DNA from 3 places in the Clostridium taeniosporum genome. Region 1 is predicted to be linked to each of the others. Evidence: riboswitches for the same ligand, from Rfam matches in the RefSeq annotation. Region 1 holds a riboswitch; each other region holds the start of a gene.
What was found. A riboswitch is a leader RNA that binds a small molecule or an ion and turns the genes downstream of it on or off. The one in region 1 is predicted to bind lysine.
Positions count from the first base shown of each region.

Region 1 (5,673 bases):
ATAGAGGTAATTTAGAATCAGGATATAATTTAAGATATAAAGAAATAGAAAAAAATATAAATAAACAATCCTTTAGAAATAAGGCTATAGTTTCATTAGTAATATTAGTAGCACTATCTTTTACAATTGGATATTTAGGAAAATGCAGATATGTAAGGTTCTTAAATGATAACCCTTATTATACAGGAAATAAGATAAAAATAAGTGTATTACAGAGTAAATTGCCTAGTCTAAAAGATGAATTAGGAATAAGAGATATACATTATAATTGGGCTGGAGATCTAGAATATGACAATAATCCAATGTTATTAGTATTTCATCATGCAGCATCTAGTAATTTAACAGCAAATCAAATACATGATATGCATGTGAGAAAAAAATGGTGTGGAATAGGATATCATTTTTATATAAGAAAGGATGGAACAATCTACAGGGGGAGACCCGAAGAAGCAATTGGTGCACATATAAAAGGACAGAATAAAAATACTCTTGGAATATGTATTGAGGGAAATTTAGAAAAAGATGAGCCCACAGAACAGGAAATTGATGCATTAGAAAAGTTATCAACATATCTTATAATAAAATACAATATATCTAAGGTACAAGGGCATGGAGATACTTATGAAACCTTATGTCCAGGAGAAAATTTTCCTATGGAAAATGTGAAAAAAGCAATAATAAATGAAATGCAAGAGTTGTCTAATGATTAAAATGATTATATGAAAAAAGCACTAATTATATATTAAAGATATATTTGGTTGATTAAATAGCTCTAAATCCGTAGTTTAAAAAATATAATATGGAATTTAGAGTTATCTTTATAGTGAAAATGATAGTATAAGTTTTATTTAATTAGTAAAACTATAATATGTATAGTTAAAATAAACAAAATTAATATAAAATATAACAAAAAACTTAAAAATTTTTAAGGACTATTATTTTGTAAAAAAGTTGTGTATAACTTTGTGGATTAAAATCTTTTCAGTACATACGAAAGGTGTTGGCATACCTAATAAACACATAGATGTACACAAAGTGTTGATTAAATAATTACTTGTTGATAAATGTGTGGATAACTAAAAAAATATATTATGCAATGGTATGGATATACAGTATATACCAAATAAAATGTAACTATATATAGAAAAGTGTAAAATTAAATACGATATCATATTATTAAAAAATAATTATATCTATAATAAATATTCTTAATAAATATTTGTTAACAAAATTAACATTGTTGTGGATAAAATATGTGGATAATGTGGATAAGTTGAAAGAAACTTGTAAATACACTAAATTAATAACGGTAAAAATAAACTTATTATATAAACTATAATAATTAATATTCATAGTATTAAAGGCTCCATTGAAGTTTCTTTATTGATTAATTATTTCATATTTGAAAACTGTTAATTATAACAGGGATAAATAAAAAATAAATTTAAATATTAAAAAAATTTATACTTTGCTAATTAAAATTTTATTTTAAAATTAACGAATTTAGTAATTGATTAGTAATTATTTGAAAAAAATTAATAAATTGATAAAGTTAAAAAAAATAGACCCAAAAGTATTGAAATAGATTGAATTTATGATATCATATCTTTAACAAAAATAATAAATTTTAATATAATAAAATATAGAATAAAACCTAAGGTAGAGGTGCTATAATGATGAGTATTTATAAGGAGTCGGCAGATATTGATTTATAAAAAAAGGCATTGTAGCCGAAGAAATAATTTTTATGCGAAAAATTATTTTTGGGGGTGTATAGAATATATACATAACTGTCACTAACGTGGAGAGCTACAAGGTGGAATAGTTGCAATATAATTAGTAAATTTACACTAAAAATATAAATTAATTTATATTTTTATGTTTAATTTATATTAATTATACTAATAATAGTATTAATAAATACTATTTAAAATAACTTTAGCAATAAGCAATGAGCAACAAAAATCCTAATTAAGTAGACTCTACCTGTCGCAGATTAATATCTGTGACTTTTGTTTTTAGACAAATTATTGGAGGGTAGAAAGATGAAATTATTCGGAAATATGGAAATTATAGACAATGAATTAACAATTGGGGGAATTAAAACTACTGATTTAGTAAAGGAGTATTGTACACCTTTATATGTTATGGATGAGGGGTTAATCAGACAAAACTGTAGTGATTATTACAAATATTTTAAATGTGAGGAATCTTTAAACAGAGTTGCATATGCAGGGAAAGCATTTTTGACAATTGAAATGTGTAAAATAATAAATGAAGAAAAGTTATCATTAGATGTTGTATCTGGAGGGGAACTTTTTACAGCTTATAAATCAGGATTTCCCTTAGAAAGGGTAATGTTTCATGGAAATAATAAAACATTAGATGAAATTGACTTTGGAGTTAAGCTAGGTGTTGGAAGATTTGTTGTAGATAATTATTATGAAATGGAATCATTAAATAAAATTGCAGCAAAGTATAATAAAATTCAAAAAATATTTTTAAGAATAACTCCTGGCATTGAAGCCCATACTCATGAATATATAAAAACTGGTCAAATTGATTCTAAGTTTGGATTTCCACCTGTTAATAATATGATAGAAGATGCTGTGAATAAGTCCATGGAGTTTCCTAATATAGAGTTAGTTGGACTACATTGTCATATTGGATCTCAAATATTTGAAATTGAACCATATGAAGATGCAGTAGAAATTATGCTAGATTTAATAAAGAAAATCAAACAAAATACAGGATATTTAATAAAAGAACTAGATTTAGGTGGTGGATTTGGTATATACTATAATAGAGGGGATAAACCAAAAACAACTAAAGAATATTGTGAAGCAATATTAAATAAGGTTGATGAAGTTTGCTCTAGAACAGGTCAATCAAAGCCATCATTAATAATAGAACCAGGTAGAAGTATAGTTGGTAACGCTGGAATAACTTTATATACAGTAGGATCAATAAAAAATATTTCCGGAGTAAGAAAGTATATATCAGTAGATGGTGGAATGTCGGATAATATAAGACCAGCTTTGTATAATGCTAAATATGAATGTATGTTAGCTAACGAAGTTAAGAGAGACCTAGAAGAATTAGTAACTATTTGTGGTAAATGTTGTGAATCAGGAGATATACTATTAAATGATATTAATATTTCTGTACCAAAGTCAAATGATATTTTAGCAGTTATGACAACTGGTGCATACGGATATTCAATGTCTAATAATTATAATAAGATTCCAAGACCACCAGTAGTGATGATAAAAGATAATAAAGCAAGACTTATTTGTAAGAGAGAAACATATGAAGATCTTATAAAAAATGAAATAGTCTAAATTATCTTTAAATAAAATTAGCTTTTTATTAATATTCTTTCCCAAGATAATATATATATCTTAGTGTGTATCAAATTGATTTATTAATTTTGATACACATTTTTTTGCTTATAAATAATGTATAATATTTAAATTTTTAAGTAACAAATTTGTTATAAATCCTTAATGTTTCAATAGAATGCTTTATGTTATACTATTAAGATGAAATATAATGTTTTGTTTTTAATTAATTAAATTGTAAATTATAGTTAATATTTTAATGAAATGCAATTTTTAAAGTTTTATTATTAAATAGAGACTCTAGTTTAAAATAAATATTTTAGTATATGTAAATTTATTTAGGAAGGTGGAAGTTATATGGAGGCGAGTAGTAAAAATAATTTTTTTAAAGAATGGGGATTAACGATTATAGGAGCCATAGTTATAGGGTTGTTAGTTTGGAAATTTTTGATTTATACTGTGTGGATTAAAAGTGCATCAATGAAACCAACATTAGAAGTTAAAGACAGGCTTATTGCGACAAGAGTCTATAATCCTGAAAATTTAAATAGAGGAGATATAGTAATCTTTGATTCGGATGAACTTAAGGAAATTCTTATAAAAAGATTAATAGGGCTTCCTGGAGATCATATAGAAATAAAAGATGGAATAGTAAGTGTAAATGGGGAACAATTAAATGAAGATTATGTAAAAAACAATGAAGTTTGTAATAAAACATTTGATGTTCCAGAAGGTGAATATTTCTTTTTAGGAGATAATAGAGCAAATTCAGATGATTCTAGATATTGGAAAGATCCTTATATAAAAGGAGAAAAAATACAAGGAAAAGCTAAAGTTAAAATATATCCTATAACTGATTTTAAGGTGTATAAATAATTTATAAACTGCTAATTAATTATAAAAGGACTTTATTTTTTTGTCCTCAAAGGAGAATATATTTATGAATAAATTTATGGAGAAAATTAATATGATAAAAAAAGAAAATTTTTTTACTGAATGGGTAGTACCAATATTTGCAGCATTAATAATAGCATTTTTGGTGAATAAATTTTTAGTTTACAATGTATACATTCCTAGTGAATCAATGGTTCCTACATTAAATAAAGGAGATAAATTATTTGTAACTAAGATATATAATTTAGAGAAAATAGAACATGGAAATATAATAGTATTTTATTCAGATGAACTTCAAGAAACATTAATAAAAAGGGTTATAGGTTTACCAGGAGATCATATAGAGATAAAGCATGGAATAGTAAGTGTGAATGGACAACAATTAACTGAGAATTATGTGAAAAATAATGAAGACTACGATGGAATATTTGATGTGCCAGATGGCAAATACTTCTTTTTAGGCGATAATAGAGCAAGGTCAAATGATGCAAGAAAATGGATTAATCCGTACATAGATGGAGATGATATAAAAGGAAAAGCACAAATTAAAATTTGGCCTCTTAAGGATTTTGGTCCTTTGAATTAATAGTTCTTATTTCTTAATAATATGGTATACTATTTCTTAAGATATTTTATTTAGATTAAGGTTTTATTTTAGGTTAATTTTATTTAGTATTGTTAACTTAAATATAGAGAAAATAAAGAGAGGATATTATAATATGGTAGATAAATATATAGTTGATAGAATTGAAGAAAACTATGTAGTAATTGAGTCATCTGAAGGTGAAATTATAGAAGTATCACTTTCTAATATTAAAGGGAATATAAGAGATGGAGATGTTTTGATTAAAAAGGAAGATGTATTTATTATAGATAAGGAAGAGACTTTAAAAAGAAAACAAGCAATAAACAATATGATGAAAAATATGTGGGAATAAGAACGTTTTATATATTTTTACGAATTGTAAAGAAAGGATGATATAATGCAAGGTAACAATAAAAAGAAGAAAAAAGGATATATTACAATGATAATATATTTTTTGATAGTTTTTATGTTCATAGGTACTGCACATTATGTTAGAGAAGCAGCAACTACAAAAGAAATATCCTATGATCAGTTTTATGAAATGATAGATCAAAATAAAATATCAAAAGTAGTAATAACAGGTGATAATTTAATAATTACACCATCAGATAATAGTGAATATAAGGGTAAAACTTTATATACTGCTAATATTAAAGATGAAAATTTAATAAGTAAATTAAATAATGCGAATCCTAAAATAATATTTACAGGTAAAAATCCAAAACAAAGTCCGATTATGGATTTTGTACTTAGTTGGATTTTACCAATGCTATTTTTCTTCTTAATGTGGAAATTCTTATTCTCTAGAATGGGAAGTGGAGGCATGGGCAGCGGCGGAGGAATAATGGGAAT
Region 1 is NZ_CP017253.2:2,921,302-2,926,974, reverse strand. Features, by position in the region: gene BGI42_RS13215 (peptidoglycan recognition protein family protein) at 1-710, shown strand, start outside; lysine riboswitch at 1,653-1,820, shown strand; gene lysA (diaminopimelate decarboxylase) at 2,046-3,341, shown strand; gene lepB (signal peptidase I) at 3,699-4,217, shown strand; gene lepB (signal peptidase I) at 4,294-4,821, shown strand; gene BGI42_RS13195 (DUF3006 domain-containing protein) at 4,955-5,173, shown strand; gene ftsH (ATP-dependent zinc metalloprotease FtsH) at 5,219-5,673, shown strand, end outside.

Region 2 (5,673 bases), 250 kb from region 1:
AGGACGTTGCCAGGTAAGTGTAAAGAGATAGTTATAATAACTATCTCTTTTTAGTTTATAAAAAGTTATATAGAGAACTGATTCTAATTATTATATTTAATTTATAGTAATAAAATTTTAATTAATATAACAAATTAATAAGTGAATATATATAATATTTTAGTTTAACCATAATTATATATATTTTTTATTAGTGATTATTTAAATATATTACATAATTTATATTATTTAAATTTTTATTAGCATATAATTAAAAGATAGATAGTATATTAAATTGTATGATCATATTAAAAATTAGTAATTGGAGGTAATAAGTCATGATTAATGAATTACAGAATTCATATAAAACAAAAAAATTTATAAATTATATATTAGGTATGTTTAATGCTCTATTTATGATTTCAATTTCTGTAATTATAACTCTAAACTTAACTCCAATATATAAATGGACTATTTATAAATATAATTTATCACAATATAGTGAATTAACTGTTGAAGAATTAATGTTTAATTATAGAAAGTTAATAGTATATTTACAGAATCCATTTATAGATAAATTATCATTTCCAAATTTCTCTATGAGTATGCAAGGTGAAATTCATTTCCAAGAGGTAAAAAATATATTTATGTATATTAACATATATATTTTTGTAGTTATGATACTTTTAGGGATTTATATTCTTATAAAACATAAAATAAAATATTCAAATTATGTGGATTTAACACAAATATTAAACAACAGTGCTAATTATATATTGATATTTTTTACATTTGTAATATTATGTATTTTAATCAATTTTTCTAAAACCTTTAATTTATTTCATCGCATTATTTTTAGAAATAATTATTGGTTATTTGATTCAAGAGTAGATCCAATAATTAATGTATTACCAGAAGAATTTTTTATGATAATGAGTATAGTTATATTAATATTTATATTATTACAAGCCTTAGGAGCTAAAATATATTATTATAAAAATAATTGATAATAGAGTAAGGACAGATGTTTAATAGTTTGACACTTATCTATATTCTACTTAAAATTATAAGAAATAAATAATTGGGGGAATTATAATGGGAATGCTATTAATAATATGTCCACTTGTATTTTTAGCAGGGTTTGTAGATGCTGTAGCAGGCGGAGGAGGAATTATATCTTTACCTGCTTATATTTTTGCTGGAATACCAATTCATATAGCATATGGAACTAATAAATTTGCCAATTGTATTGGGACTTCAATTTCATCAATGAAGTTTTTTAAAAGTGGAAATATGCAAATAAAGTCAGCAGTATTATCTGCTGGAGGAGCTTTAATTGGATCATGGTTTGGTGCACAAATGGTATTGTTGTTAAACGAAAAATATTTAAATTATTGTTTAATAATAATTTTACCTATTGTTTCACTATTTTTGTTGCTTAATAGAAATTTTGGTGTTAAAACTAAAAAACAAATATTAGATTGGAAATTATACTTTTTATCTTTTATTATTGGATTACTTTTAGGTGCATATGATGGTTTTTTTGGACCAGGTACAGGTACATTTCTAGTTATATGTTTTACAGGAATATTAGGATTTAATCTTATAACTGCATCTGGAAATGCTAAGATTGTAAATTTAGCTTCAAATTTTTCTGCATTAGTTGCATATATAATAGGTGGAAAAGTTATGTTTTCTATTGGAATACCTGCAGCAGTATGTGCTATAGCAGGAAACTATTTAGGAGCTCATTTAGCTATTAAGAGTGGAGATAAGATAATAAGGCCAATAATATTTATAACTATTGCTTTATTATTTATAAAGATTATATTTGATTTAATTTAGATTAAACTACATGTAGATACATATTTACGTTTAATAATTATAATTGACTGAATATAATAAGAAAATAAAAGGAATGTGGCTAAAACTAATATTTATAAATTTTTATGAATAAAAACCATGCATTAATAAAAAGGTGAGTTTTGTTAAATGCATGGTTTTAATCGTTTATGATTATGTAACAAATATTTTATTTATAGGTTTATTACATCTAAATCATCTGGAACATATATGTTGCCATCAAATTCTTTTTTACCTTCATTAACATATAGATCTTTTCTATGTAATAAATTTTTATCTTCGGTATGATATAGTATAATATTTTGTACATTTAACATTTTGGCATTTTTACATGCATCTTTTACAGTTGCATGATGTTTTTCATATGGTTTAAATATATCCTTTTGAGAATATAAACAAAATGCTTCATGAAGTAAATAATCTACATTTTTACAAAAATCTTTTACATTTTCTCTATATGGTTCATCTCCTAAGAAAGTTAATACTTTTCCAGTGTTTAAGTAGGTTTTAAAACCAAATTGTAATTCTTTAGTACTATGTATATCAAAGAATATTGTTTTTCGTCCTAATATATCAACTTGGGTATTATTTTCAATTTCATTAAAAATTATTTTATCATCAAATAATTTTAGAAATTTATTTTGAAGAACATAAGAACAAATAGATTTTATAGCTTCAATAGATTTTTTGTTGCAATAAATATTAAAGATACCTTCATATTTGTTATTTATAATTCCATTAGCAACTGCACGAATAATCCATATGCTTCCTAGAATATGGTCATTATGATTATGCGATATAAACATATTATGAATTTGATTTATTTTTATATTAACTTTTTCAAGATTTGATAATATAGTATTTCCGCCACCAGCATCTATAAGAAAATGTTCATTATCTTTTGATATGGTAAAGCAGGTATTATAACATTTAGTTACCATAGCAGAACCAGTACCAAGCATAGTTATAGATTCCATAAAATTTTTCTCCTTTATAACTTATTATTTAAGATAATATAATTATAGATGGTATGTATATTTATAACAATAAGTAGGAAAAATTAAATATATTATATATGATTTATTTTTTAAAATAAAAAATTTTAGTTGAGCAATTGCCTAGTTGATTAAAAAAATATAATTAGACTTATACAGTTATATGGATATATGTAACAAAAGGTTAATATTTTATTATTTTCAAGTATACATTTTAGAATTGTATAAATTTAAATTCTTATATATGGAAAGTAAATGAAATTTATATAAAAAATTAAATATGATATATATAATTTATTTTCTATATTTAATAAATCTTCATTTTAAATAATGTGGTAAAATATTAGAATTTAATATGTAAGTCAAGTAAATTAATTTATATTTTTTAATTAAAGTTAAATATATAGATATGGATTTAAATTTTATAAACAAAAAAGATAACTATTATATAAAATATATCTTGTAAGTACTTTACAGTAATGTTTAAAAATGATATAATGAGCAAAATGAATAGGGAAAACCTAAGGTAGAGGAGCTGTTTATAAAGAGTACTTATTAGGAGTCGGCAGATGTTGATTAATAAGGAAAGGTATAATGGCCGAAGAAATGAATCAAGCAAAAATTTATTTCTGGGTATGCATAAAATATATGTATAACTGTCACGTAAGTGGAGAGCTACAAGGATGTAATGAGATATTATTAATATTTCTTTATAATAGCAATATCTTTATAAGCTTTAGCAATCGAACTCTACCCGTTATAGTAATTCTATAGCGGGTTTTCTTATATTAATATTTAATAGTGTAAAACGCTATGAAAAATAAATACAAAATTGAATAACTAAATAACAGTTAAAATTAGTGAAAATATGTTTGTATTTTTAGGGGGGCTATTTGTGAAAATAAAAGGCGTAATAATACCACTTGTAACACCATTTAAAGATAATTGTGTTGATTTTGTTTGCTATAAAAAATTAGTGGATTATTATATAGAAAAAGGCGTAGATGGAATAATTCCATTAGGAACTACTGGGGAGAGTTCAACAATATCATCTTTTGAATATAATGAAGTACTATCAAAAACAATGGAATATAATAATGGTAGAACAAAAGTATATGTAGGACTTGGAGGAAATAATACTTTAGATGTAATAAAAAAATTAAAGATAGCAGAAGATAATAAGGTAAATGGAATATTATCAGTAGCACCATATTATTCTAGACCAAACCAAAGAGGTATTTATGAACATTTTAAAAGTATATCAGAATCAACAGATATGAATATATTAATGTATAATATTCCTTATAGAACTGGAGTTAATATAGAAAATGAGACTATATATAAATTAGCAGAGCTAAAAAATATCATTGGGATAAAAGATTGTTCGGGAAATATAAATCAAACTTCTGAATTATTATTAAATAGACCAAATGATAATTTTTCAATATTAACAGGAGAAGATGCTCTTTTTTATACAACATTAGCACTTGGTGGAGATGGTGGAATTTTAGCATCTGCAAGTTTAAATACAGAAAGTTTTATAAAAATATATGATTATATACAAAATAATAATCATAAAGAAGCATTAAAAATATGGAGTGATATTTCAAAGTTTATACCATTATTATTTCAAGAACCTAATCCAACTCCATTAAAATACTGTTTAAAAAAGATAGGATTAATTGATTCTGATGAAGTTAGATTACCACTAACTAATATAACTGATAAACTCAAAGAAAAATTAGATAATATGTTATTTTTATAAATAACTATTATATAGGGGCTAGGAAATTTAGCAATAAGTAATAAGTGAAAAATTGAGGGTGATTTTAAATAAAATTAGAGAGATTTCAAATCTCTTTAATTTTGTTTTTTTCTAATATTTATTTTTAATACGTATTTATATTTAATTATTAACTAGATTTGTGCAGCGATTTGGACATATATTCTAAAAAGCCAACATTCTATTATTTTTAAGCATAAATTTTAGAATTAAATAGACTTTAACTAGTTATATTAAAATAATAAACTAAATTTGTATAAAAGATTGAGTAGAGTATATCTAAAATTTATTCTTTAATATTTAATAAACCTTGATTTTAAGCCATTTGGTAAAATTGATGAATTTAGTGCACAAGTCAAGTTATTAAAATACTTTTGACTGTTGAAATGTTTAGGAGTAATATAAAAGGGTTGCGTCTAATTTTGACATAACTTTTATTTTTGATTAGAACGTAAAATTTAATTAAAAATATAATTTTAAACAATAGGGATAAGGGGAGATATAAATAATGTTACCTAAACTACTTACAATGATAAAGGGAAAAGAAATTACTAAAAATCAGATAGCAAAAGATATTATATCTGGAATTATAGTTGCTATAATAGCGTTACCTTTATCAATAGCATTAGCAATATCATCAGGGGTATCTCCTGAAAAAGGACTTATTACTGCTATTTTTGCAGGGTTTGTAATTTCACTTCTAGGTGGAAGTAAAGTACAGATTGGAGGACCAACTGGAGCTTTTGTAATTATAATTTATTCTATTATTCAACAATATGGATTAGATGGTTTAATTACTGCAACAATAATGGCTGGAATTATTTTAGTTATAATGGGACTATTAAAGTTTGGAACAGTAATTAAATACATACCTCAAACGATAACTGTAGGTTTTACTAGCGGGATAGCAATAACCTTATTATCTACTCAAGTAAAAGATTTTTTTGGTTTAAGAATAGATAATGTTCCAGCAGAATTTATTCAAAAATGGCAAAGTTATTTTTTACATATGAATACATTAAATATTTATACATTATTAATAGGAATTTTATG
Region 2 is NZ_CP017253.2:3,170,691-3,176,363, reverse strand. Features, by position in the region: rRNA gene rrf (5S ribosomal RNA) at 1-15, shown strand, start outside; gene BGI42_RS14285 (TIGR01906 family membrane protein) at 318-986, shown strand; gene BGI42_RS14280 (sulfite exporter TauE/SafE family protein) at 1,075-1,824, shown strand; gene BGI42_RS14275 (MBL fold metallo-hydrolase) at 2,016-2,819, opposite strand; lysine riboswitch at 3,357-3,523, shown strand; gene dapA (4-hydroxy-tetrahydrodipicolinate synthase) at 3,733-4,602, shown strand; gene BGI42_RS14260 (SulP family inorganic anion transporter) at 5,129-5,673, shown strand, end outside.
Region 2: it holds a riboswitch for lysine, as region 1 does, so the genes downstream of both, dapA (4-hydroxy-tetrahydrodipicolinate synthase) here and lysA (diaminopimelate decarboxylase) in region 1, are expected to answer to the same signal.

Region 3 (5,673 bases), 430 kb from region 1:
AATAAACCAAACCTATTATTGCTAATATAGCAATAGGTAATACTATCCATATAGGTAATCCAAGTCCTACTGGTATATATCCAAATAATATTGTTATTGCTGCTACTGATAATGAATATGGTAATTGAGTTTTAACATGTTCTATATGATCACATCCTGCCCCCATTGAAGACATTATTGTTGTATCTGATATTGGTGAACAATGATCTCCAAATATGGCTCCAGTAAGAACTGCACTAGCACTCATAACTACATATCCCATTTCTGGTGAAATTGAATATGAAAGTGGAATTGCAAGTGGCATTAAAATTCCCATAGTTCCATAAGCTGTTCCTGTTGCAAATGATATTACAGCACCTAAAACAAATATTATACTTGGTAATAAAAATCCTGGAACTGTACTTGATAACTTACTTACTAAAAATGCAGCTGTACCAAGTTCTTTAATTACTGATCCTAAAGACCATGCAAGAATTAAAATAACTCCAGTTATTATAAGACCTTTCATTCCATGTATCCAATTATCTATTGCTTCTGATAATGTAAATATTTTTTTACTTACTGCCATTAATATAGCTACTATAGAAGCAAATAAAGCTGATTGGAATAATGCTACAGCTGCATCTGAAGCTGCAAAAGCTTCTCTTATCGCAGCAAATGACGCTGGTGAAGTACTCATAATATTTATCAAAGTTTGATCTTCGCCGCCCATTATTGTTGTATAACCACTATAATAAAAACTTGCAAGAGCGGAAATAATTAAAGCTCCTATTGGAATAATAGCATTCCAAATACTTAATTTTACTCCTTCTTTTACTTTGATTTCATCTTCCATTTCTTTATCTAAAGCAACTTCTTTATTAAAAGACTCTCCTTGTCTTGCTTTAATTTCTGCTTTTCTCATTGGACCAAAATCTCTTAACATTAAAGAGCTTGCAACAACAAATACTAAAATTAATATATTGTAAAATCTATATGGAATTGTACTTAAAAATACTCCAAATGCATCTACTTGTTGTCCTAAACTTGCAAAACCATCTCTTATAAGTCCTAATTCTAAACCAATCCATGTTGATATTATTGCAATTCCTGCTACCGGAGCTGCTGTTGCATCAATTATAAATGCTAATCTTTGTCTAGAAATCTTCATTTTATCTGCTACTGGTTTCATTATTGGACCAACTATTAGTGAATTTGCATAATCATCAAAAAATACAAAAATACCAAGTAACCAAGTAATTATTTGAGTACTTACAGGACTTTTAGCTTTTTTTGCTAAAGCTTCTGCAATAGCCCTTGCTCCACCCATTCTACTAACTAAACTAATTACTCCTCCAATAGCCATAACTTGAAGTACTATCCCTGCATTCCATGGATCAGCTAAAGAATTTAATGCTCTTTGAACAAAATCTAAGAAAGCTTGAATAAGTGCATAAAATGGATTTCCTCCAGATAAATTTAATAAAAAAGATCCAGATAAAATTCCTATAAACAGTGATATTACAACATCCTTAGTTATAAATGCTAATATTATAGCTACAAGTGGTGGTAATATAGTAAACCATCCAAATTTAGTTGAATTAATTACTGAAGGATCTACCTCTTCAGCAAAAGCAACTGTTGATGTCATAAAAAACATCATAAATGTTAATAAAAATACATGATACTTATTAATTTTTTTCATTTTACATCCTCCCATTTGTTTTGTGAACATCTGCTGAGGCTGACTATAAATAAAAAAACCTTAAGTGATTAACACTCAAGGTTTAACAATAGTCAAATAGACTTTAAAAAACTTCATGAATGATAGCTCACCACAAACCAATTTGTGACAGTCTTATACATATTCTGCATAAGCCCAGCTCTATAACCTTAAAACATCAGTTATAAGCTTCGGCAAAATTTCCTTTCTTACTACGTCATCGTGCTTACCTCAATAATAATACTCTTAAATTTTGCGCCTCTACCTCTTTTAAATATTCACTTTATTTATAATCCATTATACAGCATATTAAAAATTTTTCAAATATTATTTTTTATTTTTTATATTAAAATACCAATATTTTATCATGTTTATTAAAAGTATTAATGCAAAAATAATTGAAATACTATATCCCACAATACCAATTAATGACACCCCATTGTATTTAGGGCCTACATTTTTACTTATTACTAATGATGATCCTATAATCAATGCTGCTACTAATAAACCTGTTATTATTCTATTTATCATTTTATTCAATTCTTGAAATATATATTCCTTATCTTCAACTACAAATTGAAATTTACTTTCTCCTAAAGACATTTTAGTTAATAATTCTAACATTTTAGATGGTATCCTAATTCCATCTCTTCCAAAAGAATATAATGATACTAATAGTTCTTCACTTGTTAGAGTATCAAATATTATATCCTTATTTTTTTCTTTTATAAAAGATACTATAACATCTATAATTTCTAGTTCTGGATCTATTTCAACTATTACACCTTCAAGTATTATTATTCCTCTTATTAGAGATACTAATTCCCTTGGTAATTGTAAATTGTTTTCTCTTGTTAAATGAAATATTTCTTGTACTAATACAGATATTTTTATATTTTTTATTGATGTAGTTAAATATGTATCAAACATATATGATACCCCATCATATAGGTGCATTCTATTTACTTTACCTTTTTTTATTGAAACTGCTAATATACATTCTATTAATTTTTCTTTATCTCTAGTTGCTATTGCTAACATCATTGAATTTAAATTTTTTTTAGTTCCCTCATTTAATTGACCTACAATACCAAAGTCAATAAAGCAAATTTTCCCACAACTTATTAGTAGATTTCCTGGATGAGGATCTCCATGAAAAAATCCATCTTTAAAAATTTGTTTACAATAAGATAGTGCTAATTTTTTTGCAATATCTTTATGGTTATATCCATTATTTTTAATTTGCTTCAAATCATTTATCTTAAAACCATCTATTTTCTCTAATACTAATACTTTATTACTTAACAATCCTTTTACAACATAAGGTGTATAAATAGAAATTACATTTTTATTATTATTTCTAAACTTTTCAACATTTTTTCCTTCTAAAATAAAATCTAATTCCTCTTCAGCCGTTATTTTTATTTCTTGTAAAGCTTCTATAGGATCAATTGGTAGTTTTATCTTTGTTTTTGTAAGTTTAAATATTCTCATTATAATAGCTATATCCAAATGTATTTCTTCATATATATTAGGTCTTTGTATTTTTACAACTACATTCCTACCATCTTTTAATACACCTTTATAAACTTGTGCTATAGATGCAGAAGCTATTGGAAATTTATCAATATATTTAAAATATTCTTCTAAAGAGATTTTTAAAGAATTTTCTAATACAGATTTCATTATAGTAAAATCTTCTTGTGGTGCAGAATCTTGCAATTTTACTAATTCATCTATATATTCTTTTGGAAGTATATCTGGCCTTGTACTCATTATTTGGCCTAACTTTATAAATGTTGGTCCAAGTTCTTCAAAGGCATTTCTTAAGTTAGCAGGAGATTTTTTATCTTCAGCTTTTTTGCTATCAAATATATATCCGAAACCATAACTTGCAAAAACTTTTATTATTTTTTTTAATCTTTCAGAAGATTGTTTAGTCACATACCTTCTCCTCCTTAGAAGAATAAAGCACATTCAAATAAATAACTAATCAGTATATTAGTTTATTTTGTGAACTACTTCTTCTTTGGAACCTATTAATAGCACAACTATTAGCAGAATCCAAGTCATTGTATTTCACAAAATATACGTTGCATCTTTGACTTGTTATTTATTTTTATATGCCTAATTTCTTATTTTTAAAATTACTTGTCTCTTAATTTTTCTTCTATGTTATCTACTCTTTGTTTTAACTCATTGAATTCTTCTTTTGTAATAAAGTCAAACTTTTTAAATATATCATATATATCATCTTTTGTAATAGGTTTGATTTCATTAATTTTTTCATTAGCAAATATTTTTACATTTTCCTTTTTCTCTTTTATCTCTCTTTTCAACTCTTCTGAAAGCTCTTTGCCTTCCTCCATTGTTACTTTTCCTTTTTCAACTAATGTATTTATAACTTCATTAGCTTTTTCATAAGTCATAGTTGTAGCTCCAACCATAGCAATGAATAAATTTCTAGCTTCTTTAATCATCAAAAATCATCTCCTAAAATTTGTTTTTAATATATATTATTAAATTACTCTACTAATGGGAATTAATATTAATTAAATGTTATTACATATTTTTTTATAAATATTATTTAATTAGAAATAAATTAACCATAAATACAGCCATTATTATTGCTACTAAATCAGCAAAAATAGCTGACCACAATGTATGTCTTATTTTCTTTACTTTTACAGCACCAAAGTAAACCGTAATTGTATAAAAAATAGTTTCAGTTGTCCCCATTATAACTGATGAAATTAATCCTATTTTTGTATCAGGTCCAAAACTTTTTATTATATCTGTAAAGACTCCAATGGCACCACTACCTGAAAGTGGTTTAATAATTATTAATGGTATTATTTCTTTAGGTAATCCTATTAAATTTCCTATTGGCGCAATTAAATTATTTAAAACCTCTAATAAATTGGATTCTTTAAAAATTTGAACTGCTATAATCATAGCTAATAATGCTGGGAATATTCTTAAACATACATTTAGTCCTTCTTTTGCACCTTCTATAAACCATTCATAGACTTTACGACCTTCTATCATCCCATAGGTTATAATCAATAAAAAAATTATAGGAATTATACTTTTACTTAAATAATTGAGCATATCTTATTAGCCTCCTTAAAAATATTTCTGTAATATTTTGGCACATATTATTCCTACTGTTGCGGCTGTTGCCGTAGATATTAAGGCAGGAATTATAATAACCCCAGGATTAGCTGAATTACATGCTGCTCTTATAGATATAATTGTTGAAGGTACTATTTGAATACATGCTGCATTTAAAACTAAAAAAAGCACCATATCATTAGATGCCCTTTCCTTCTTATCATTTAACCTATCCATTTCTTCCATAGCTTTGATTCCAAAAGGTGTTGCGGCATTAGAAAGCCCCATCATATTTGCTGTAAGATTCATAACTATTGCACCTAAGGCTTTTTCATCTTTGGCTGCATCTTTAAAAATAAGTTTTAAGAGAGGCTTTAATAATCTAGATATTTTTTCTGTTAATCCACTTTTCTCTGCAACCCTCATTACTCCACACCAAAAACACATAATTCCTGTAAGTTCAATTATAAAAGTAACTGTTGAACCTGATGAATTAACTATTGATTTAGAAATTATATCTCCATTACCACTTATTAATCCAATCAAAATTCCAAAAAAAATCATAGCAAACCAAATATAATTAATCATATTTTCCTCCAAAATGTAATTCTTCTTTACATATATATGCCTTGCACTTATTTTTTAGTAGTGATAGGATATATGTATTCAATATAAATTGACTTAAAGGAGAAACTTTATGAAAGAAGAAAACTTAAAAATAGTACAACAAGATATAGAAGTTGCATTAAAGACTGTACAAGATATGGAAAAATCTCTTAATGAAAATGCTAGTTCAAAGAAACAAATAAAAGAGAAATTTATGCAATTATCTGAAACTGTTCAAAACTTAGAAAATA
Region 3 is NZ_CP017253.2:91,058-96,730, reverse strand. Features, by position in the region: gene BGI42_RS00400 (Na+/H+ antiporter NhaC family protein) at 1-1,684, opposite strand, end outside; lysine riboswitch at 1,800-1,974, opposite strand; gene BGI42_RS00395 (ABC1 kinase family protein) at 2,030-3,646, opposite strand; gene BGI42_RS00390 (phasin family protein) at 3,850-4,182, opposite strand; gene BGI42_RS00385 (nucleoside recognition domain-containing protein) at 4,286-4,813, opposite strand; gene BGI42_RS00380 (nucleoside recognition domain-containing protein) at 4,829-5,404, opposite strand; gene BGI42_RS00375 (hypothetical protein) at 5,514-5,673, shown strand, end outside.
Region 3: it holds a riboswitch for lysine, as region 1 does, so the genes downstream of both, BGI42_RS00400 (Na+/H+ antiporter NhaC family protein) here and lysA (diaminopimelate decarboxylase) in region 1, are expected to answer to the same signal.